3 regions of the Pseudarthrobacter sp. MEB009 genome follow, and region 2 is predicted to be linked to each of the others. Evidence: riboswitches for the same ligand, from Rfam matches in the RefSeq annotation. Region 2 holds a riboswitch; each other region holds the start of a gene.
The links. A riboswitch is a leader RNA that binds a small molecule or an ion and turns the genes downstream of it on or off. The one in region 2 is predicted to bind S-adenosylmethionine.
Positions count from the first base shown of each region.

Region 1: it holds a riboswitch for S-adenosylmethionine, as region 2 does, so the genes downstream of both, QRN07_RS05440 (DUF1737 domain-containing protein) here and QRN07_RS09425 (bifunctional o-acetylhomoserine/o-acetylserine sulfhydrylase) in region 2, are expected to answer to the same signal.
Region 3: it holds a riboswitch for S-adenosylmethionine, as region 2 does, so the genes downstream of both, QRN07_RS07800 (aminotransferase class V-fold PLP-dependent enzyme) here and QRN07_RS09425 (bifunctional o-acetylhomoserine/o-acetylserine sulfhydrylase) in region 2, are expected to answer to the same signal.

Region 1 is NZ_JARVTC010000006.1:134,658-142,176, forward strand. Features, by position in the region: gene QRN07_RS05420 (TetR/AcrR family transcriptional regulator C-terminal domain-containing protein) at 1-482, opposite strand, end outside; gene QRN07_RS05425 (hypothetical protein) at 710-964, shown strand; gene QRN07_RS05430 (GNAT family N-acetyltransferase) at 986-1,582, shown strand; gene opgC (OpgC domain-containing protein) at 1,569-3,956, opposite strand; SAM riboswitch class IV at 4,204-4,318, shown strand; gene QRN07_RS05440 (DUF1737 domain-containing protein) at 4,332-4,589, shown strand; gene QRN07_RS05445 (rhodanese-like domain-containing protein) at 4,586-4,996, shown strand; gene QRN07_RS05450 (O-succinylhomoserine sulfhydrylase) at 4,997-6,205, shown strand; gene QRN07_RS05455 (LysR family transcriptional regulator ArgP) at 6,192-7,118, opposite strand; gene QRN07_RS05460 (LysE/ArgO family amino acid transporter) at 7,188-7,519, shown strand, end outside.
Region 2 is NZ_JARVTC010000010.1:86,033-93,551, reverse strand. Features, by position in the region: gene QRN07_RS09455 (glycine C-acetyltransferase) at 1-1,057, shown strand, start outside; gene QRN07_RS09450 (NAD(P)/FAD-dependent oxidoreductase) at 1,101-2,201, shown strand; gene QRN07_RS09445 (amidohydrolase family protein) at 2,213-3,424, shown strand; gene QRN07_RS09440 (DeoR/GlpR family DNA-binding transcription regulator) at 3,523-4,311, shown strand; gene QRN07_RS09435 (CPBP family intramembrane glutamic endopeptidase) at 4,399-5,214, shown strand; gene QRN07_RS09430 (VOC family protein) at 5,409-6,047, opposite strand; SAM riboswitch class IV at 6,209-6,324, shown strand; gene QRN07_RS09425 (bifunctional o-acetylhomoserine/o-acetylserine sulfhydrylase) at 6,369-7,519, shown strand, end outside.
Region 3 is NZ_JARVTC010000007.1:417,734-425,252, forward strand. Features, by position in the region: gene QRN07_RS07790 (metal-dependent transcriptional regulator) at 1-637, opposite strand, end outside; gene QRN07_RS07795 (class I SAM-dependent methyltransferase) at 686-1,444, opposite strand; gene QRN07_RS07800 (aminotransferase class V-fold PLP-dependent enzyme) at 1,514-2,935, opposite strand; SAM riboswitch class IV at 2,971-3,085, opposite strand; gene hisN (histidinol-phosphatase) at 3,247-4,059, opposite strand; gene rsgA (ribosome small subunit-dependent GTPase A) at 4,105-5,220, opposite strand; gene aroA (3-phosphoshikimate 1-carboxyvinyltransferase) at 5,204-6,592, opposite strand; gene QRN07_RS07820 (DoxX family protein) at 6,600-7,148, opposite strand; gene QRN07_RS07825 (sigma-70 family RNA polymerase sigma factor) at 7,419-7,519, shown strand, end outside.

The DNA.
Region 1 (7,519 bases), on a different contig from region 2:
CCATACAGGAAGCCGTAATAGGCGCGGTACACGTGCAGCGCATCCGGTGGCTGGAACCCGGCCTCAATGAGAAGTGCCAGGATCTGTTCCAGGGGGCGAAGGGTCCCCAACGGCCGGAGACCCAGCGGGGTGGACAGAGGCCGCGTGACCAGGAGCGGGACCACGTTGGGATGCTCCAACGCAATGAGGCGCAAGCTGTGGGCGATCAGCCTCAGCTGGCCTTTCCAGTTCGGGTCATCGGCATGGACCGGCAGCTCGTTCAGCACCAGTTCCGATACCCCGTCAAGCAGTGCGGCCCGGTTTTCGGCGTAGCGGTAAAGGCTCATCGGGTCCCGCCCCAGCTCCTGTCCCAGGCGCCGCATGGTGAGCGATTCGAGGCCGTCGGCGTCCACCAGTTCAAGGGCCTTGGCGAGCACCACCTCTTTGCTCAGCCTTGCCTTGCGGGACCGGCCGCCTTCGGTGGTTGCGCTCGGGGAAGTCATGGATTCCGTTCCGGACCGGAGCTGTGCTGCCTCCCGGCAAATTGCCGGGCGCTTGCCCGATTCCTGGTCTACAGGTAAAGTCTACATTGTAGATGGAGCATTAGCGCCGCTCAGGGCCGCAACAACCGAAGTTGCCCGCATCAACCCTCCGGCGCCCCGTGCATGGCGCCGGTCATGGCTGCTGTAGCCGAACGGCGGCGCCACGCACTGAGCGAAGGGACGCCATCATGGCACATTCGCAGTTTGACCTTTTTCTCCACGAAGCCACCCACGTCGACCCAGTCAACGAAACCAGCCTCGACCGGGACCGCCTGTACGGGCTGTACACCAGCTGGTGCTTCATCAACCAGCAGGCACCAGGCCCCGAATCCAATTTCTGGACTGCCATGAAGGCCAGGGTGGGCTCTGGCCGGAACGGCCTGCGCATGAAGGGCCCCGCCGCGACGGACTACATCATGGCCAGCTACCCGGGCCTGGTCTAGGAGCACCCACTGGACGGTTCAATGACTGGGATTGCCCCCGGCGTCGGGATCCGGCTGATTGCTGCCACCGACGCCGGGGCAATGTCAGCTGCCTATCTCCGCAACCGGGGGCACCTCGCACCCTGGGAACCGGAACGGCTCGACCCGTTCTTCACTGCCTCCCACCAGTTGGACATCATCCACGCCAAACGGGCGCACCTGTCCGCGGGAACCGAGGTGCCGTGGGTCCTGGTCGACACCGACCAGCCGGGCTCAGAACTTCACGGGGACCGGATAGTCGGCGCCATCACCCTGACAGGGATCGTCCGGGGGCCGTTCCTGAGCGCCAATCTCGGGTACTGGGTGGACCGCGACCTCACCGGCCGGGGCATTGCCACGGCCGGTGTGCGTTACACGCTCGGTTATGCCGGCGCGGAACTGGGACTGCACCGCGTCCAGGCCGCCACGCTGGTCCACAATGCAGCATCCCGTCGCGTCCTGGACCGCACCGGATTCCAGGAGATCGGGCTGGCTCCCAACTACCTCAAGATCGCGGGCAAATGGCAGGACCACCTGCTGCATCAGGTAATTCTGCCCCAGGCGGTCAGCGGCCTGCGGACCGGGCCTACGTGGGAATGATCCGGTAAAGGAACCTGGTCCTGACCATGACCCACAGCAGCCCCAGGAGCACGGCGTAGGCCGCTGTATTCAGCAGGACGTTCTCCTGCAGCAGGGCCGGAATGTTGGCCACCACGGCAATCAGCACCACATGCATGATGAACACATACAGGGTTGCCTGGCCCAACGGAATCAGGAACCACCCCAGTGTCCGCTGCACCGGCTTCCAATACGCCGTCAGGAACGCGTAGGCCGCCACCACCAGGACCAGCACGTTCAGCAACCTGCCGGGTGCCAGGTAGGTGCGGCCGAAAAACAGGTCGTACATGATGCGGTAGGTGGCGTCCGGGATCACGGCGAGCCGGACGTCGAAGCCATTGGCCAGGTACGGGTTGCCCCAGGACAGGAACGCGAAGACAACGGCCAGGACGGTACAGGCAGCCACCACCCAAACCCGGGCCGAGAACCAGGCAATGATGCGGTGCCGGTGGTACCCCGCCACCAGCCCGATCACAAACAACACCTGCCACACCAGCAGGGGGAATGAATCCTCGAACTGCGAGGGGAGCAGCCGGAAACGGGTGGTTGCGCCGGCGGCGTAGGCAGCAATCGATGCACCCAGCACATACAGCCCTTTGCCCCGGCCCAGCGCGGCAAGGATCAGGGGGCTGGCGAGCAGCAGCACCACGTAGAGGCCCATCACGTTGAACTGCCACGGCCCGAACTGCAGCAGCAGGATCGCGGGCAGGATCCCCGGCGGTACGGGGAACTGCAGCAGGGAGCCCATGCCGGCGTAAAGGTCGTAGGTGCGGCCCGCACCGCCATGGCCGGCTCCACCCGTTCCCTGGTCCACGAACGTGGTCAGCACCTCGGAACGGAAAACCGGCAGCAGCGAAAGCAGGAAGACACCGATCAGCACCACAAGTGCCGTCACGTACAGCTTGCCTGCGCGGCGCGACGTCAACTCCAGCACGCGGCCGAAGTCGTCCTTGACGCGCGGCCCGTAGACCATGCCCACCACCAGGCCGGAGAACAGGACAAACAATTCGGCTCCCGAGACGAATCCCACCGCTTCCTGGGTAAACAGTTGGAAGAGGGATGTCATGCCCAGGTGGTTGACCACAACAAAGACGATCGCCATGCCGCGCAGCAGATCCACGCGGGAGTCGCGCTTGGACGGATCGGCATAGGCCCAGGAGGAAGCGTTGTTGATCCGTCCGGGAATCTGCCACAGCGCGGCAAGGAGGATCAGCAAAGCCGCTCCAACACTCCACGCGGCAACGCCGGACAACGTGTTGGGATGCGAATAACTGCCGTCCGTGGACACCTCCGTCACCGGCCCGGTCACCACAGGGGATTTTTTGAGCCGCTCCGAGGCAGCTGCAGCAATGTCCGGTTTCCCCGTCAGCAGCCAGTTAATGCTGGCGACCCCGGTGTCCCTGGTACTGGTCCGCTCATCCCACACAACGGCGGCGGTCCGGGCGAATTCCGCCGACGTCATGGTGCCCACTACCTGGTCCCACCAGTTCACTTTGATGTCGGCCTCTGCGGCACCTCCCGACGCCGGGCTGTAGAAGGCGGCGGTCTGGAGCAGGAACGGCTTGTCCTTGCCGGCTGCATACGTGCCGTAGAAGTCCTCACCGCCGGCCGATGTCAGCATTTCCCGCAACTCACCAGCGCGGGGCAGGGAGTTGACGGCGGCCCCGCCCGAGGTGTCGTCATGGTAGGCACTCAGGCCCACCCAATCAACGGAATCATCGCCCGGATAATACGGCCCGTAGGGGCTGTCGGCACCGTTCCAACTGCCGTCCCCGTTGCTGTCCAGCAGGCTGAACCCGTCGCTTCCCGGACCGGGGGCTGCCCTGCTCCGCTCGAACGGGTAGTCCTTGCCAAGGAAAGGGGCCCACACCATCAGGGCGCCGCCGTCGGACGCCCGGAATTTGCCGGCGAGCGTCCGGAACGCCTCCCGGTACGCTGCCGGTTGCTGGCCCCACTCCACCCAGCTGGAATTCATGTCGGGGGCGAACCGGATCAGGAGCTTGCCCTTGAACCCGCCGGCGAGCGTGCGCACCTCCGCCGCGAAGGCGGCAGCAGAGCCTGAATCCACCTGGTCCAGCGGGACGGTGGGCCGGACGGTGAGCATGGCATGCGCGCCCTGGGCGGACGCCTGGTACAGGAAGCCCTTGAGGTCGTTACGCTCCGCATCCCGGTACGGAAAGTCAATGTCGTGACCCAGGACTGCGGGCCGTGCACCCAGCCGGTCCGCGAAACCTGCGGCGGTATCTTCGCCCCATTCCAGGACGGCGCCAAGGAGGGGCCCGCGGTCGTCCGGAACCGGCGCAGCAGCGTGTGCCGCCCCGGCCGGCAGCCCGATGGCCAGCACTGTCATCATCATCGCTGCCAGCAGGGCAGCACAGGCGCGGAAAATCCGGGTGCCGGGCACGGCAGTGCCGCCACTCCGCGCGGCTGATCGATTGCTGATGGGAACCCCCCGGTCTGAAGCCAGCTGTCGGGGCGGCGCCCCCATGCAAACCTTATCGGTCCGGCCGCCGCGCCAGGACCCCGTGCCCGGCGCGGCTCGGTTACGGAACATGACGACGGCGGCCGTGCGGCACCGGGCAGCAAGTGTTACGTTTTTGGGTAGTAATGAGTACCGGCACTAAGCCCTGACTGGCCGGTCGGCAACCCTCCCTTCCGCGGCGGGGTGCCTCAGGTGAATACTCGGCATATCGACCATTCGAGCTGCAAGCGTGAGAGAAGGAGATCCGTCGTGTCCGACGCACCTGCCCCTGAAGAGAGACTGTCCTACCGCCTCATCAGCGGCCCGGACAACCGCGAGTTCTGCGAGCGGATCTCGGCCGCACTGGCGGAGGGCTACGTGCTGCACGGAAGCCCCGCCGCCACGTACAACGGCGGAGGTGTGATTGTGGCCCAGGCAGTTGTCCTGCCGGCCGCCATCGCCACGGCCGACGCCGCCGCGGCAACCGCAGTGGACAGCCTCGAATTCGACGGCGAGGGGCACGCATGAGCTACGCCGGAGACCTGACCCCGCAGGAGGCATGGGCCAAGCTGGAGCAGGGCGCCATCCTGGTGGACGTCCGGACCGAAGCTGAATGGGCCCATATCGGCATTCCTGACACCAAGGCCACGGACAACGATCCCCTGTTTATTCAGTGGACCTTCCCCGGCGGCGTCCCGAACCCCGCCTTCATCAGCGACCTCAGCCAGCAGGCTCCGGAGGATTCAGCCGCGGAACTGCTGTTCCTGTGCCGTTCCGGGCAGCGCTCCATCGCGGCTGCCACCGCTGCGACGCAGGCCGGTTTCACCTCATACAACGTGCTGGAGGGCTTCGAGGGCGAGCCTGACCGGTATGGCGAACGGACCGTCAACGGCTGGAAGAACCGCGGCCTGCCTACCAACCTGGGAACCAACTAAATGGCTTTTAATGACGACGCTGCCGGTTGGAACGCCGATACGCAGGCGGTCCGCGGTGGCCTGGACCGCACCAACTTCCAGGAGACCAGCGAGGCGCTGTTCCTGAACTCAGGGTTTGTCTATGAATCCGCTGCCGCCGCCGAGCGGGCGTTCACCGGCGAGGACCAGCGTTTTGTCTACTCCCGCTACGGCAACCCCTCGGTAGCCACTTTCCAGGAGCGGCTGCGGCTGCTGGAGGGCACCGAAGCGTGCTTCGCCACGGCCTCCGGAATGTCAGCGGTCTTTACCGCCCTGGGCGCCCTCCTCGCTGCCGGCGACCGCGTGGTTGCCGCCCGGTCGCTGTTCGGTTCCTGCTTTGTGATCCTGAACGAGATCCTGCCGCGGTGGGGCGTGGAAACGGTGTTTGTTGACGGGCCGGACCTGGACCAGTGGCGCGAAGCCCTGTCCCAGCCCACCACTGCCGTGTTTTTCGAGTCGCCATCCAACCCCATGCAGGAGATTGTGGACATCGCCGCCGTCAGCGACCTGGCCCACGCCGCCGGCGCAACAGTCGTCGTCGACAATGTATTTGCCACTCCCCTGCTCCAGCGGTGCGGCCAGTTCGGCGCCGACGTTATTGTCTACTCCGGCACCAAGCACATCGACGGCCAGGGCCGCGTCCTGGGCGGGGCGATCCTGGGCACCAGGGAGTTCATTGACGGTCCCGTGAAGCAGCTCATGCGCCACACCGGGCCTTCGCTTTCCCCGTTTAATGCCTGGGTCCTCAACAAGGGACTGGAGACGATGGCACTGCGGGTCAACCACTCGTCGGCCACGGCCCTGCGGTTGGCCGAGTGGCTGGAGCAGCAGCCGGCGGTCAGCTGGGTGAAATACCCGCTGCTTAAATCGCACCCCCAGTACGGGCTTGCCGCGAAGCAGATGAAGGCAGGCGGCACCGTCCTTACGCTGGACCTGGCTTCGGCTCCCGGGCGGTCGGCCAAGGACGCCGCCTTTGCCCTGCTGGACGGCCTGCGCATCATCGATATCTCAAACAACCTGGGTGACTCAAAGTCCCTCATCACCCATCCTGCCACCACCACGCACCGGGCCATGGGGCCGGAAGGCCGCGCAGCGATCGGGCTGGGCGACGGTGTGGTGCGGCTGTCCGTGGGGCTCGAGGACGCCGATGACCTGATCGGCGACCTGGAGCAAGCGCTCAAGCAGATCTGACGGAACCCGGTCCCGGGGCGGGCTGCCGGAGCTCGTGGGCAGCCGTCGCCCGGACGGCCGCCGTGAGCTGGTTCAGCGCCGGCGAGTCAATTTTCCAGCGCTGCCAGTAGAGGGCCACGTCCACCGGGTGCCCGGGCGCGAGTTCCACCAGCTCGCCGCTGCCAAGCAAGGGCAGGCATTCCGCTTCGGGCAGCAGCCCCCAGCCCATCCCCAGCCGGATGGCCTGGGCAAACTCTGCCGATGACGGGACGTAGTGCCGCGGGGCACCGAGGGCCGTCCCGGTCATCCTGCGGAAGAACCCACCCTGAAGGTCGTCCTTCCGGTCGAAGTCCACCACCGGGGCGGTGCTGCCCGCAACGAGCTCCGGCCCGCCGGGCAACCAGTGCCGGACGTACCCGGGACTGGCTACGGCACGGTATCTCAGCGCCCCGAGTGGCTCGACGCTGCAGCCTTGAACCGGTTCCGGGTTCGCTGTGACGGCGGCGATCACCGCTCCCGTCCGGAGGAATTGCGTGGAATGCTGCTCGTCCTCGCGGCGCAGCTCAAAGGTGACACCCGGCTCCGGGGGGAGGCTTGCCAGCGCCGCCATGAACCAGGTGGCAAGCGAATCGGCATTCACCACCAGCGGGATGGGCGTGCTGGGGCTACCGGCGGCGCCACCGAGTTCGCGTTGCGCGTCCCCTTCCAGTTGCCGGAGCTGGCGGGCGTAGCGCAGCACGGCCTCGCCCGCCGTGGTGGGGCGGGCCGGGTTGGTTCGCTGCAGCAGGATCTGGCCGGCTGCGTCCTCCATCGCCTTGAGCCGCTGCGACACCGCAGACGGCGTGACGTGCAGGGTGCGGGCGGCAGCCTCCAGCGTCCCCTCATCCAGCACTGCGGCAAAGGTCTTCAACTGGTCGAGCTGGAACATCTTCATTAGCTCAGCTTAATAGTCCTAAACATCTTTAGCTGGAGTAATGTCGGGCCCGACCGTAGCTTTGGTTTTATGGACATACTTGTTGGGTTTGGTGCGGCGACGCTTGGTTTCGGCACCGGGCTGGCGCTGATTGTAGCCATCGGCAGCCAGAATGCCTTTGTGCTCCGGCAAGGCATCCGGGGCGAGCACGTGGCCGCCGTTGTCATCGTCTGCAGCGTCTCCGACGCGCTGCTGATTGCCGGGGGCATCGCGGGCCTCGGTGTCCTGATCCGAACCAGCCCGGTGGTGGTGGACGTGGCCCGTTATGCCGGGGCCGCGTTCCTGGTCACCTACGGCGTGCTGGCTGCCCGGCGCGCCATCCGGCCAGGGGTGCTGACGGCGTCAGGTTCCCGGAAGGCACT
Region 2 (7,519 bases):
CGTCCTTAACTTCTGCGCCAACAACTACCTGGGCCTGGCCGACCACCCGGACATCATCACGGCCGCCAAGACCGCCATGGACGAGCGCGGTTTCGGCATGGCCAGCGTCCGCTTCATCTGTGGCACCCAGGACCTGCACCTGGAACTCGAAGCCAGGGTCTCCCGCTTCCTGGGCACCGAGGACACCATCCTGTTCTCCAGCTGCTTCGACGCCAACGGCGGTGTGTTCGAGTCCCTGTTCGGACCCGAGGACGCCATCATCTCCGATGCCCTCAACCACGCCTCGATCATCGACGGCATCCGGCTCTGCAAAGCCCGCCGTTACCGCTACGCCAACCAGGACATGGCCGAGCTCGAAGCCCGGCTGCAGGAGGCAGGCGACGCACGGCGCCGGATCATCGTCACGGACGGCGTCTTCTCCATGGACGGCTACCTCGCCCCGCTGGCTGCCATCTGCGACCTGGCCGAGCGCTACGACGCCCTGGTGATGGTGGACGACTCGCACGCCGTGGGCTTTATGGGCGGCACCGGCGCGGGTACGCCCGAGCATGCCGGCGTCTCCGACCGGGTGGACATCTACACGGGCACATTCGGCAAGGCCCTGGGTGGCGCCTCCGGCGGATACGTCTCGGGCCGCGCCGAAGTGGTGGCCATGCTCCGGCAGAAGGCCCGCCCCTACCTGTTCTCCAACTCCCTGGCGCCGGCGATCGTGGCCGCCACCATCAAGGCACTTGACCTGGTGGAAACCTCCGCTGACCTGCGGACCAGATTGTTCGCCAATGCGGAGCTGTTCCGCCGCCGGATGACGGAGGAGGGCTTCGAGCTCCTCCCCGGCGAGCACGCGATTGTGCCGGTGATGTTTGGTGACGCCGTCCTCGCGGCGAAGGTGGCGGACCGGATGCTGGCCCACGGAGTTTTCGTCACGGCCTTCAGCTTCCCGGTGGTTCCACGCGGTGCCGCAAGGATCCGCGTGCAGCTCTCGGCGTCGCATTCAGCGGCCGACGTCGAAGCGTGCGTGGGTGCGTTCGTCGCCAGCCGTGCCGCAGTAGCAGGCTAAGCCCGGCGCCGCCGGCAGCCGCCAACTCTGCAAGGATGGTGCCATGGCAGCACATTACGATGTCCTGATTGTTGGCGGCGGCATCGCCGGGCTTTCCCTGGCGGCCGCGCTGGCGGATCACTGCACGGTGGCGCTGGTGGAGGCGGAGCAGGAGCTGGCTTACCACACGTCCTCCCGCTCCGCCCGGCAGCTGATCCCCAGTTACGGCCCGCCGGTGGTGCAGGAACTGACTATGCGGACCCTGGAACTCATCGCCGCCCGGGACGCCGGGCAGCCCGTGCCGGTCCTGACGCCGCGCAGTTTTCTGCTGGTCGGCACCGAAGTCCTGGTTGCGGCCGGGGCAAGCGGACACATGGTGCCGGTGACACCGGACCAGGCGCTGGAGCTTTGTCCTGCCCTGGTCCCCGGCAGCTTCGAAGCCGCCGGGCTGGATACAGGCTCCTACGGCTGCGACGCGCCCCTGCTGCTGGCAGGCCACCGGCAGGCAGCCTTGGCCGCGGGGGCGGAGATCATCACCGGCGCACGCGTGCACTCAGCCCAGCGCCTGGGAACCGGCTGGCAGGTCGGCGCCGGCACGGAGGCCTTCGCAGCCACTGTGGTGGTCAACGCGGCCGGCGCCTGGGCCGATGAGCTGGCCGTCATCAGCGGCGTGGAGAAGCTGGGCCTGCAGCCCTACCGCCGCACCGCAGCGATTGCCGCCGTCGGCCGTTCCCTGCCCGCCGGCAGCCCCATGGTGGCCGCCGCGGATGACTCGTACTATTTCCGGCCCGACGGCGGCGACGTGCTGATTTCGCCGTCCGAGACAGTGCCCAGCGGCCCCGAGGACGCACAACCGCGCCCCGGCGATGTGGAAAACCTGGTGGCCCTCCTCAACCGGGTGACGTCGCTGGGCATTACCGGCGTACGCCGCGCGTGGACCGGGCTCCGGACCGAGGCTGCCGACGGCATCCCCGTGGCCGGGTTCGACGCGGAGGCCGCCGGGTTCTACTGGCTCGCCGGGCAAGGCGGGTACGGGTTCCAAACATCTGCCGCCATGGCCGAACTTGCCGCGGGGCAGATCCTGGCGCACCTGGGCGGCCGCCCAGGTCCGGAATCCCGGACAGCACGGGCGCTTGCAGCCACCCGCTGGTCCGTGCGGCGCTGAAGAATGATTCCATGAGCACCCTGATCACCAACATCGCCGAGCTGATGACCCAGGACCTGGACCACCGCGTCCTCAAGGACGCCGCCCTGGTGCTCGAGGGGGAGCGGATCGCCTGGCTGGGCCCCGCCGCGCACGCCCCTGCAGCGGACCAGGCGGTGGACGCCGGTGGCCGGGCCGTGCTGCCCGGCTGGGTGGACTCCCACACCCATCTTCTTTTCGCCGGCGACCGGACAGCCGAGTTCGAAGCCAGGATGGCGGGGGAAGCGTATGCCGCCGGCGGCATCGCCGTGACCATGGCCGCCACCCGGGCCACCGGCGACTACGACCTGACGCGGCTGGCAATGGGCAGGGTGGCCGAGGCCGTCGCCCAGGGCACCACCTACCTGGAGACGAAGACCGGCTACGGGCTGGACATCGACCACGAAGCCCGCAGCGCTCGGATCGCCTCCACCGTGGCGGACCAGGTGACCTACCTCGGCGCGCACCTGGTGCCGGCCGGCCAGGATCCGGAGGCCTACACGGACCTGGTCTGCGGGCCGATGCTGGCCGCCGTCCTGCCCTATGTGCAATGGGCGGACGTGTTTTGTGAGGAAGGTGCCTTCACGGCGGAGCAGTCACGCCGGGTGCTGCTTGCGTGCCGCGATGCCGGGCTGGGCCTGCGGGTCCACGGAAACCAGCTGGGGGAGGGGCCCGGGGTGCGGCTCGCCGTCGAGATGGGCGCCGCCAGCGTGGACCACGTCAATTACCTGGCCTGCGCCGACATCGAGGCCCTGGCCGGAACCTGGGCCGGCTGGGATCCTGGAAGCGGCACGGGACAGCGGGGAACGGTGGCCACCTGCCTGCCCGCCTGCGACCTCTCCACCCGCCAGCCGCTGGCGCCCGCCCGCGGACTCCTGGACGCCGGCGTCCAGGTGGCGCTCGCCTCAAACGCCAACCCCGGCACGTCCTACACCAGCTCCATGGCCTTCTGCGTCACCACGGCGGTGCTGCAGATGGGCCTCAGCGTCCACGAAGCCGTCCGCGCCGCCACCTACGGCGGGGCCCTCGCCCTGCACCGGGACACCGGCAGCGACGCCGACGGCCAGCGCGCCGTGGGATCCCTCGCCGTGGGGCACCGGGCGGACCTGCACGTCCTCAACGCGCCGTCCGCCACGCACCTCGCCTACCGACCGGGGATGCCGTTGACGTACGCTGTGTGGCGGGCCGGACGCCGCGAGCGCTAATACTGCCGCGAAATTGACGTTTTATGATCGTTTAGGGTCTGTTATGATCATAAAACGTCATCATGTGCGATGGCTCAAGCACTTTGGAGGCCTTCCGCATGACCCGTACCGACCGCCTGACGGCCATCCTTGACCTGTTGGCCCGGACCGGCCAGGTGGAAGTGGACGAGATCGTTACCACCCTTGCGGTTTCCCCGGCCACGGCCCGCCGCGACCTGGACAGCCTGGCGAAGCGCCGGCTGCTGACCCGGACGCGGGGCGGCGCCACCACCGGCGCCCTGGCCTACGACCTTCCCGGCCGGTACAACCGTGACGACCACGGCCAGGCCAAGGAACAGATCGCCCAGGCCGCATCTGCGCTGGTCCGCCCCGGTGCGGTGATCGGCCTGTGCGGCGGGACCACCAGCACTGCCCTAGCGCAGATCCTGGCCACGCGGGAAGACCTCAATGCTCCCGCGAACCAGCACACACTGACGGTGGTCACGAACGCCATCAACATCGCCGGCCAGCTCGCCGTGCGGCCCAACATCAAGGTCATGGTGACCGGGGGCATCCTCAACCCGCGCTCCTATGAGCTGGTGGGCCCGTATACGGACATCATCATGCAGAAGGTGGTGCTGGACATCGCCTTCATCGGCGTCAACGGCATCGACCCGGAGGTGGGTCCCACCAACACGGGCGAAGGGGAGGCCTCCGTCAACGCGCTGCTTGCCAGCCGGGCCCGGATTTCGTATGTCCTGGCCGACTCGTCGAAGGTGGGCGTGCGGGCCTTTGCCACGATGGACGGCTACAACTTCACCCGCCTGATCACGGACGCCGGGATCTCGCCGCGGGACAAGGCCGCGTTTGAAGCCAACGGCACCGAAGTGATCGTCGCTCCCGGATAAAGGGCCGCCGGCCCACGGGGACCACCGGGATCCAGTGCCGGCCGGGGCGGTCAGCCCGGATCCAGCAACAGCAGGCAAAATGGGTACATGCTGGTTCCCTCCCGCCGCAGGCTGCGGCTCGAAGTCTGGATTGTCCTGGGGTTGTCCCTGGGACAATCCGCCGTCTATTCCGTGGTGCAGCTGCTGGACAAGCTGTCCCGCGCGCCGCTGGTGGAGGGCACCTCAACCCTGAACCGCTCGCAAAGTACCCGGGAATACTTCGACCTGACCTACCAGCTGCTGGACATCGCCTTTGCCCTGGTGCCGGTCCTCCTGGTGATCTACTTCCTGACCGACCAGCGCCAGGCGGCACCTGCCGGACCCGGCAACCCGCCGGTCATCGGCGGCGCCAACGCCTCCCGCCACACGGGCTCCGCTTTCCGGCAGCTTGGCTTCACCTTCGACAGGCCCGGCCGCGACCTGCTCCAGGGCCTCGGCCTGGCCGCCCTGATCGGCATCCCATCACTGGGCCTCTACGCCGCCGGGCGGGCGCTGGGCATCACCACCGCCATCATCCCCAGCGCCCTGGATGCCTACTGGTGGACCGTTCCGGTGCTGATCCTCTCCGCCGTCCGGCACGGCATTGTGGAAGAGGTCATTGTGGTGGGGTACCTGATGAACCGCTTCGGCAAGTTCGGCTGGAGCCTGCCGGTGTCCATCGCGGCCAGTGCGCTGCTGCGTGGCAGCTACCACCTTTACCAGGGCTTCGGGCCCTTCATCGGGAACGTGGTGATGGGCGTTGTCTTCGCGTGGCTCTACACCCGGACCAAACGCGTGATGCCGTTGGTCATCGCGCACGCGCTGCTCGACATTGTGGCGTTTGTCGGCTTCAGCCTGTTTGGCAAGGCGGTGGGGCTGGGCTGACCGTCCCGGGCCTCATGCCTGCCCGCGGTGGCGGGCGGCCGCCGTCGTCCGGTTGATGCTTTTGCCGCTCAATGATTCGGCCGCCATCAGCAGGTGACGCCGTTGTCAGCTGCTGATGGCGGTCGAAGGGTGGGTGGGCGCGGACGCCCGGAAGCACCGGACCCGGCGCAGGCCGGATCCGGTGCGGCGGAGGATCAGATGGTGACTGCGCCGTTGGCGGTTTCGAAGGTGACCGAGAGGATTCCGGGCGTGCCGTGCGGGGCAACCCAATCCACTGCAACATCCTCGAGCGGCTTCTCCACCGGTTCGCCCAGCCATTCGGTGACCCGCTCGGCGGAACCGGCGATGGTCAGGCAGCTCATCTTAACGTTGCCTTCGTAGGCGTTGGACGGGTGCAGGGAGGGGTCGCCCTCCCACTTCAGCATGTAGGGCACCTGGGGATCCGCGATGAGGCCCAGGATGCCGATCTGCTTCCAGACCAGTTCGCGGCCGTCAGGGAACTTGCGGTTGCCGTTGACGGAAGACCGGCCCAGCCGCTCCTCGAAAGGGGCAAGGTCGTCCACTTCGACGCACCAGCCCATCCAGCCGCCACCGGCTTCGGAGCGGGCGCGGACAGCCTGCCCGAAAGGCGCCTTGTCCGAGGCGGGGTGCGCCAGAACCTCCACCACCTCAAGGTACTTGTGGCCCGCGAGGGGAATGATCATGTTCCGGGTTCCGAAACGGGGATGCACCCCGCCCTTGACGGCTTCCACACCCAGGGCGGAAGCGATTCGTTCGGTGGTGGCCGCCAGGCCATCCTGTTCACAGGCGTAAGAGACGTGATCCATGCGCATGCCAACATCTTGGCACTTTGTGATCCGCCTCTCAGCTAAGGCTTGCCTTACATGATTTTTCCGCTGGGCGGAGTTCCTGTTGTGGCCCGGCAACGGGGCCGTGGGACCATGTTCGTCACAATCCTGTACCGCGCTCCCGGACAGTTCCTACACTGGGCACAGGTCATGAGTGCCAGCATCAAGCCCCGGCTCGCTGGCCGGCAACCCTCCACCCGCGGTGGGGTGCCCCGGGTGAGGACCTGGCTGTCCGGCACCGGCCGGATGGCAAGCGCGGCCCGTGCTGCTTCCTGCATGCCGGGCCCCTGTGAAGTGGAGCCAAAGATGTCCAACGGATGGTCGTTTGAAACCCGCCAGATCCATGCAGGCCAGGAACCGGACAGCGCCACCGGCGCCCGGGCCCTGCCCATCTACCAGACCACCTCGTTTGTGTTCCCCAGCGCCGAAAGCGCGGCCAACAGGTTCGCCCTGGCCGAACTCTCGCCCATCTACACCCGCATCGGCAACCCCACCCAGGACGCCGTGGAGCAGCGGATCGCCAGCCTGGAAGGCGGCCTCGCGGCCCTCCTGCTCAGCTCCGGGCAGGCCGCCGAGACGTTCGCGGTCCTGAACATCGCCGAGGCCGGCGACCACATCGTGGCCAGCCCCAGCCTTTACGGCGGGACCTACAACCTCTTCGCCCACACCCTGAAGAAGTTCGGCATCACCGTGACGTTTGTGGCGGACCCGGACAACCTGGACCAGTGGCGCGACGCCGTGCAGCCCAACACCAAGCTGTTCTTCGGCGAGGTGGTATCCAACCCGCGCCAGGACGTTTTGGACATCGAGGGCATTTCCGGGGTGGCGCACCAGGCGGGAGTGCCGCTGATCGTGGACAACACGCTGTCCACCCCGTACCTGATCCGGCCGCTGGAGTGGGGCGCGGACATCGTCCTGCACTCGGCCACGAAGTACCTGGGCGGACACGGCGCCGCCATCGCCGGCGTGATCGTGGACTCGGGCAAGTTCGACTTCACCAGGGAACCGGAGAAGTTCCCCGGCTTCAACACCCCGGACCCCACCTACAACGGCCTGGTCTACGGCCGCGACCTGGGTGCCGACGGCGCCCTGGGTGCCAACCTGTCCTACATCCTGAAGGCCCGCGTGCAGCTGCTGCGTGACCTGGGCTCCGCCGTGTCACCGTTCAACGCGTTCCTGATCGCCCAGGGCCTGGAAACCCTGAGCCTGCGGGTGGAGCGGCATGTCTCCAACGCCATTGAGGTGGCCCGTTGGCTCGAGGCGCGGGACGACGTCGAATCCGTTGCCTACGCCGGCCTGCCCTCCAGCCCCTGGTTTGAGCGCGGCCAAAAGTACGGGCCGCGGGGCACCGGGGCGATCGTGGCCTTCAACCTCGCCGGCGGGGCCGCGGCCGGCCAGCGTTTTGTCGATGCGCTGGAACTGCACTCCCATGTGGCCAACATCGGCGATGTCCGGTC
Region 3 (7,519 bases), on a different contig from region 2:
GGTCAAACTCACGGCTGTTCCCAACGCCACCGATCCGGACCACCAGGGCACCGCCGAACGGCCGGCGGCCCACCACCTCCACTTCGGCGTCCAGGTCGATCCGCTCGGCGGCCAGGTACCGCAACAATTCAGGGTTATCGTCACTGATCCGGGTGATTCTGCCGGTGTGGCCCTCATCCAGCCCGGAAAGCAGGTGGGCGGCAGGCATCAGCACCTCACCGGACGCCGTGGGAATGGGGTCGCCGTGCGGATCGCGGCGGGGATCGCCCAGTTGGGCGGCGACGCGTTCGATGAAAGTGTCCGAGACGGCGTGCTCCAGCAGTTCGGCTTCGTCGTGGACCTCGTCCCAGCTGTAGTTCAGCTGCTGGACCAGGTACGTCTCAATCAGCCGGTGGCGGCGGACCATGGCAAGGGCCAGGCGCAGGCCCGGGCCCGTCAAGGTAATGGCGCTGTAGGGCTTGTGGTCAACGAGGCCCTGGTCCTTGAGCTTGCGGACCATCTCCGAGACGGAGGAGTTGGCCACACCCAGGCGCTGGGCCAGCTGCGAGGAGGTGATGGGTTTGTCCTGCCACTCGGTAAACGAGTAGATGACCTTGACGTAGTCCTCGATCGAGGAGGAGGGCGCGCTGGTCTTCACAGCATCAAGCTTACCGGGTACTGCACCGCCGCTGGCCGGCAACGAGATTCACGCCGCCGTGGCCCGCCATGCCAGGGTCAGGTAGGGCAGGTCGATGATTTCGCCGTCCCGGTGGCCAAGATGCTCATGCAGGTACCAGTCCAGGTTGGCCAGCACCTTGGCGCGGGTGGGTTCGGAGGCCCTGAGATAGTAGCTGCGCGTTTTGGTGAGCTCCATCAGGCCCGTGGTGGTTACAGGGTCCTGCCACCGGGTCACGTACCCCTCAAGGCCTTGGAATTCAGGCCCGACGGCGGGCCGGTGGCCAGGCTTGTAGACGTCGCCCGCGTGCATGATCCGGGACAGCCGGTGGACCCAGGGAACGGAGGTGTCCAGCTGGTTCCAGACCAGCCCCAGCGTGCCGCCCGGGCGAAGGACCCGGGCGAGCTCCGTGCTGGCCGCAGCTGCGTCGCACCAGTGCCAGGCCTGGGCCACGGTGACGACGTCGAACGCCGCCGCCGGCAGGCCGGTGGCCTCTGCGGTGCCCAGGACAGCCGTGGCACGTGGATAGTGCTCAGCCAGCTGTTCCAGCATGTCCGCGGACGGGTCCACTGCGGTGACGGCCAGTCCTTTGGCCAGGAGCAGTGCGGTGAATTTTCCGGTGCCGGCGCCGACGTCCAAAACCTCACCGGCCGGTGCGGGCACCAGCCAGTCCGCGGCTGCCGCCGGGTAGCCCGGCCGGACCTGCTGGTAATGCTCGCCGCCGTCCTGGAAGCTTTGGCCCAGCTCCTGGCGCCGGTTGTGTTCCAGCTTGGGGCCACCCCGGACCACGCGCGGCCTCCTTCAGTAGATGTCTCTCCTGAATTTACCGCATGGACCCCGCCGGGGCGGCCCGCCGGTTCAGTCGTCCAGGCAGGGGGCCGCGCCGGCGGTGCCCGGCGTGTTGGGGGCCCAGTGCGGGTAGGTCCGGGAATCGTTGGCGGGCACCCAGCGGCCTGCGTCCACCACGTAATCCCAGCCAAGGCCCTGGGTCCGGAGGGCAGAGACGCCGGCAAGGAGACGTTGGGCGTCCTCAAGGCGGGAGCCCACACCAAAGCTGGCCCGCAGCGAACCGGACGGAAGGCCCAGCCGCTTGAGCAGGGGGTGGGCGCAGAAACGCCCGTCCCGGAGGCCCACGCCGTGCTCTGCGGACAGGTAGGCCGCCACCAGACCGGCGTCGTAGCCGGCCACGGAAAAGTTAACCACACCGATGGTGTCCGTCTCAGCGTTGGTGTCCTTGAAGATCTGGTGGACACTCACGCCCTCGATCTGCTGCAGCCCCGCCACCAGGTAGGACCGGATGGACTGTTCGTGGGCGTGCCATTCCTGCGGGTCCAGGGCGGCGATGACCTGCGTGGCACGTGCCAGGGTGGCGGCGCCGAGGACGTTGGGCGAGCCGCCCTCGTGCCGGGCCGGGCCCGTGGCCCAGCTGACGCCGTCGAGCCGTGCTTCCTTGACTGCACCGCCGCCGGCGAGGTGCGGTTTTCCGGCGTCGAGCCAGTCCGGGCGGCCCACCAGGACGCCGGAACCGAACGGGGCGTAGAGCTTGTGGCCGGAGAACGCGAGGTAGTCAACGCCGTCGGCGGTGATGTCTACCCGCCGGTGGGGTGCCAGCTGCGCGGCGTCCACCACAATCCGGGCGCCGTACTGGTGGGCCAGCGCGGCGAGGGCGCGGATGGGCAGGATTTCGCCGGTGACGTTGGAGGCGCCGGTAACCGCCAGGAGGCTGACCCCGCCCTGCTCCAGTTCGCCGCGGACAGCGTCGATGGTGCCGGCCAGGGTGTCGGCGGCCACGATGCTGCGGTGCGGTACACCCTGCCACGGCAGCAGGTTGGCGTGGTGCTCGATGTCCAGGTACAGGACGTCGCCGGTGGGCCGGCCGTCCGTGCTGGGCAGGCACCCTGCCAGGAGGTTCAGCGAGTCGGTGGTGTTGCGCGTGAAGATCACCGAGTCGTCCGGGCGGCCGCCCACAAAGTCCCGCACGATGTTCCGCGCGTTCTCGTACACGGAGGTGCTGATCTGCGAGGCGTAGCCGGCGCCACGGTGCACGCTGGCGTAGTAGGGCAGGATCTCGTTCAGGTAGGCGGAGACCAGGGACAGCGCCGGCGCGGAGGCGCCATAGTCCAGGTTCGCGTAGCGGACATGGCCACCGGCGATCAGCGGCGCCTGGATCTCGGCGCCGGTTACGGCGGCGAGGGGCCTGGCGGCGATGGAGTGGCCGGCCAAAACCGAAGGTGCGGCGGGCGCCAGCGAAGCTGCGGGGGAGACAGTGGCAGTTGTCATGGGGAATCCTCACGTTGACAGGACTCCCTGCAGGGAATCCGCGCTTGCCGTATCCATGTCCGGACCGGCCTGGTCGTCACCCGGGGCACCCCACCGCGAATGGAGGGTTGCCGGCCAGCAAACCGGGGTTTAGCGCTGGCACTCGTGACCTGCTTAAGAGCGTAGGACATGGTGCGGGGTGGTTTGAAGCCAGCCCGAATGTTAAGGGATTTGTTACGCCGCGCCCGTACGCCGGGGCTTTTGTCGAAGAACACGACGGCGGACGCCCCCATCCGGAGGCGTCCGCCGTATATTCTTCGGTCCAGGCAGTCCTAGAGGAGGTCGTCCAGCCCCGGGTTCAGGCGCCGCAGCACCTCGGAATGCAGGATGGAGTTTGTGGCCAGGGCGTTTCCGCCGAACGGGCCGTCCTGGCCCTCCAGGGAGGTAAACCGGCCGCCGGCTTCCACCACGATGGGGACCAGGGCGGCCATGTCGTAGAGATTCAGTTCGGGTTCGCAGGCAATGTCCACCGACCCCTCGGCGACCATGCAGTAGGACCAGAAGTCGCCGTAGGCGCGGGTCCGCCATACGTCCTCGGTGAGCCCCAGGAACTCGTCGAAGTTGCCGCGTTCCTTCCACCCGGTGAGGCTGGAGTAGGACAATGACGCATCGGAAAGGGTGGCGACGTTGGAGACGCGCAGCCTGGTGGCCGAAGCGAGCGAACGGCCCATGTAGGCGCCCATGTCTTTCGCCGCCCACCAGCGTTTGCCCAGCGCAGGTGCGCTGACCACACCCACCACCGGTTCGCCCTCGTCAACGAGCGCGATCAGGGTTGCCCATACCGGGACGCCCCGGACGAAATTCTTGGTCCCGTCAATGGGGTCGATGATCCAGCGGCGTGAGCCGTGGCCGCTGCTGCCGAACTCCTCACCCAGGACGGCGTCGCGGGGGCGGGACCGGGAAAGCTGGCCGCGGATGGATTCCTCGGCTGCCTTGTCCGCGTCGGTGACAGGAGTCAGGTCCGGCTTGGTCTCCACATGGAGGTCCAGGGCCTTGAAACGGCTCATGGTCTGGTCGTCCACGGAATCGGCCAGGACGTGGGCCAGGCGCAGGTCATCGTTGTAGCTGGAAGCGGATTGGATCATGGTTCCAAACTACCGTCTGGCGGCGGTTGTGCTGGGAGGCCCACGTCAGTTGACGCTGCCGAGTTCCTTGGTCTCCTGGGCTTCCAGGCGCGGATCCGCCCCGAGGAGCCGCCGCAGGGAAGAGAGCCGGGCAGCGCCGGTGGGACCTGCCTGGCCGGCGGCCACCCAGGCGTCCAGCCCGCAGTTCACGGCCGCTGCCGTGTGCTTGCAGCCGCGTTCGCAGGCATCGGTGCCGGGGGAGAGGTCCGGGAAGGAACGCAGGATGCGGTCCGGGTCCACCAGTGCCAGGCCAAAGGACCGGATGCCAGGGGTGTCGATGATCCAACTGCCGGCCGGCGCATCTGCCAGCCGCAGGGCCAGGGCGGAGGAGGATGTGTGCCGGCCGCGGCCGGTGACGGCGTTGACGCCGCCGGTGGCCCGCTCGGCTCCGGTCAGCGCGTTGACCATGGTGGATTTGCCCACGCCGGAGTGCCCCAGCATCACAGTGACGTTCCCGTGCAGGAAGGTCCGCAGCTCCGCTACGGCCTCGCTGTCCAGCCGGGCGGACAGGCCATCGTCCGACCTGGCATCGATGCCCGATGCCTTATTGTCCGCGGTGCGGCTGATGATGACCGGGAAGTCCAGGTGCGCGTAATTGGACAGCAGCTCAGCGGGATCCTTGACGTCTGCCTTGGTGATCAGCAGGATCGGTTCGATCCCGGCGTCGTAAGCCGCCGCCAGGGCACGGTCGATGAAACCGGTGCGCGGTTCCGGGTTGGCTGCTGCCACCACGATCACCAGTTGGTCGGCGTTGGCCACCACAGCCCGTTCCACGGGATCTGTGTCGTCCGCGCTGCGGCGCAGCAGCGTGCGCCGGTCCTGGATTTTCACCAGGCGCGCCAGCGTGTCCGGTTCGCCGGAAACGTCGCCCACCAGCGAGACAAAGTCGCCGGCCACCACGGGGTTGCGGCGCAGTTCCCGGGCGCGGGCGGCGATCACCACCCGTTCCGTAGCGGTGTCCTCACCCACCACCGCCGTGTAGCGGCCGCGGTCAACGGTGATGATCCGGCCAGTGACGGCGTCGTCGTGGCTGGGCCGGTCCTTGGTGCGGGGCCTGGAACCTTTTTTGCTGGGCCGGATGCGGACATCCGATTCGTCCCAAGAGTCAGTGCTGCGCGCCAACGCCTGTACCTTCCGTGCCGGTTCCGGCAGGAGAGCCCTGCGCCAGCATCGCGGTCCACAGGTCCGGGAAGTCGGGCATGGTTTTGGCGGTGGTGGCGATGTCCTCCACCTCGACGCCGGCGACGGCCAGGCCCAGGATGGCACCTGCGGTGGCCATCCGGTGGTCAGCATAGGAATGGACGACGCCGGCGTGCAGCGCAGCGGGGCGGATCACCAGGCCGTCGCTGGTTTCCTCGGCGTCGCCGCCCAGGCGGTTGATTTCCGCCACGAGCGCCGCGAGCCGGTCAGTTTCGTGGCCGCGCAGGTGCCCGATGCCGGTGAGCCTGGACGGGGTGTCTGCCAAGGCGCACAGGGCGGCAACAGTGGGGGCCAGTTCGCTGGTGTCGGCGAAGTTTCCGCCCTTGATGCCGGAGCCTGCGGTGACGGTGAGGACCCCGTCCGTCAGCGAGACGCTGGCGCCCATGTCGGCCAGGATGCTGCGCCAGAGATCACCCACCTGCTGCGTGCTGGCGGGCCAGCCGGGAATCCGGACCGTTCCCCCGGATGCCAGGGCTGCGGCCAGGAAGGGCCCGGCGTTGGACAGGTCCTGCTCGATCCGCTGGTCGAAGGCCCGGATGGGACCCGGCGCCACCACCCAGTGGTTGGGCACGGAATCGTCCACCGAGACTCCTGCCTCACGCAGGACAGCCACGGTCATGGAGATGTGGTCAAGGCTGGGTACCGGCTTGCCCACGTGTTCCAGGTGGAGGCCTTCGGTGAACCGGGCCCCCACCAGGAGCAGGGCGGAGACGAACTGCGATGAGGCGCTGGCGTCGATCACCAGGTGGCCGCCGCGGACTTCGCCCGTGCCCTCAACGGCGAAGGGCAGCGAAGAGGGGGTGCCGCCGTCGTCCGCCGTGACCACAACACCGAGCGCCTTCAGCGCCTCGATGATGGTGCCCATGGGACGCTGCCGGGCGTGCGGATCGCCGTCGAAAACGCTGGTCCCCTGCCGCAATGCCGCGAGGGGCGGAACAAACCGCATCACGGTTCCGGCGAGGCCGCAGTCGATGGTTGCCGGGGCAGGCGGCGCGTCCTGCCGCAGCGGGACGACCTCAAGGTCGGGGCCGAAGCTGCCCTCACCCGGGACCTCCGTGATGGTGGCTCCCAGGCTACGCAGGGCCCCGATCATCAGCGCCGAATCCCTGGAGTGCAGGGGCGCCCGGAGCCGCGACGGCCCGTCGGCCAGGGCCGCCAGGACCAGGTACCTGTTGGTCAGGGACTTGGAGCCGGGGACCGTGACGGTGGCATCGACAGGATGCGTGGCGAAGGGGGCGGGCCAAAGCGGAACGGGTGTCCCGGCGGAGTCCAGGGTGGTGGCAGCGGCGGTCATTGTCGGTTTAGGCTCCCGTTGCGTGGTCCACGGCGCGGCGGACTGCTTTGTCAGCGGTGCGCAGCTTCCGGTTGGTGCTCCTGCGTGCGTCGGTGGCGAGGTGCGATGCGCCCTTGCGTGCGTCGGCTGCCAGGTGTTCGGCGCGCCAGGCCAGGCCCGGCTTGCCTGCGGTGTCCACGGATGCCAGCAGCGCCCCGCCGCTCAGGGAAAGGTTTTTCAACAGCTGGTTGCGGCGGTCCTGCCGGCCTTCCTTGCTGCTGATGTCAGCGCTGCGCCACTCCACAAACGTGTTGAGCAGGGAAATGACCGTCAGCAGGGTGGCCGAGACGCGCGAGAACTTACCCAGTCCGAACAGCACACCGGCACCCACCTGCGTTCCGCCGATCACGCGGGCCAGGGTGCGCTCATCCGCCTTGAAGGGCAGCGACGCGGCGGCCTTGCGGAGCAGCGGTGAGAGCTGCTGGGCGGTATCGTCGGCGTTCTTAAGCTTGTCCACTCCAGCAACAACAAAACTGGAAGCCAACATGGGCCGTGCGAGCGTGCGGAAAAAGGACATGGATTTCCTCCTGGGTGGACGGACCGCTCCGTCAGCGGCGCAAGGTGCAGATCCAGTCTTGCACTTTTGGGGAATATTTGCCCGCGGCCGGGGGTTGTTGAGAGCGGGTCCGGAAAGGCCGGACCGCCGGACGCAGAGCGGAGTTGGGCCTTGGCGCGGGTGTTGGATGGAATTGGAAAGGCGGGCCCGGTGGCCCTTGGCGCACTGGCGTCGGAGGCTCCGGGGTTCGGATCGCCGCGGGCGCAACGCCTGACAGTAGACTTGAACGCAATGAACACCCTGGATCCGGCCGTTTCGGCCATGTATGAGGCTTCGCAAGGCGAAGTAAAGGCCGGCGCCGCAGCGCAGCCTGAGTCCGTGCCCGCACAGGC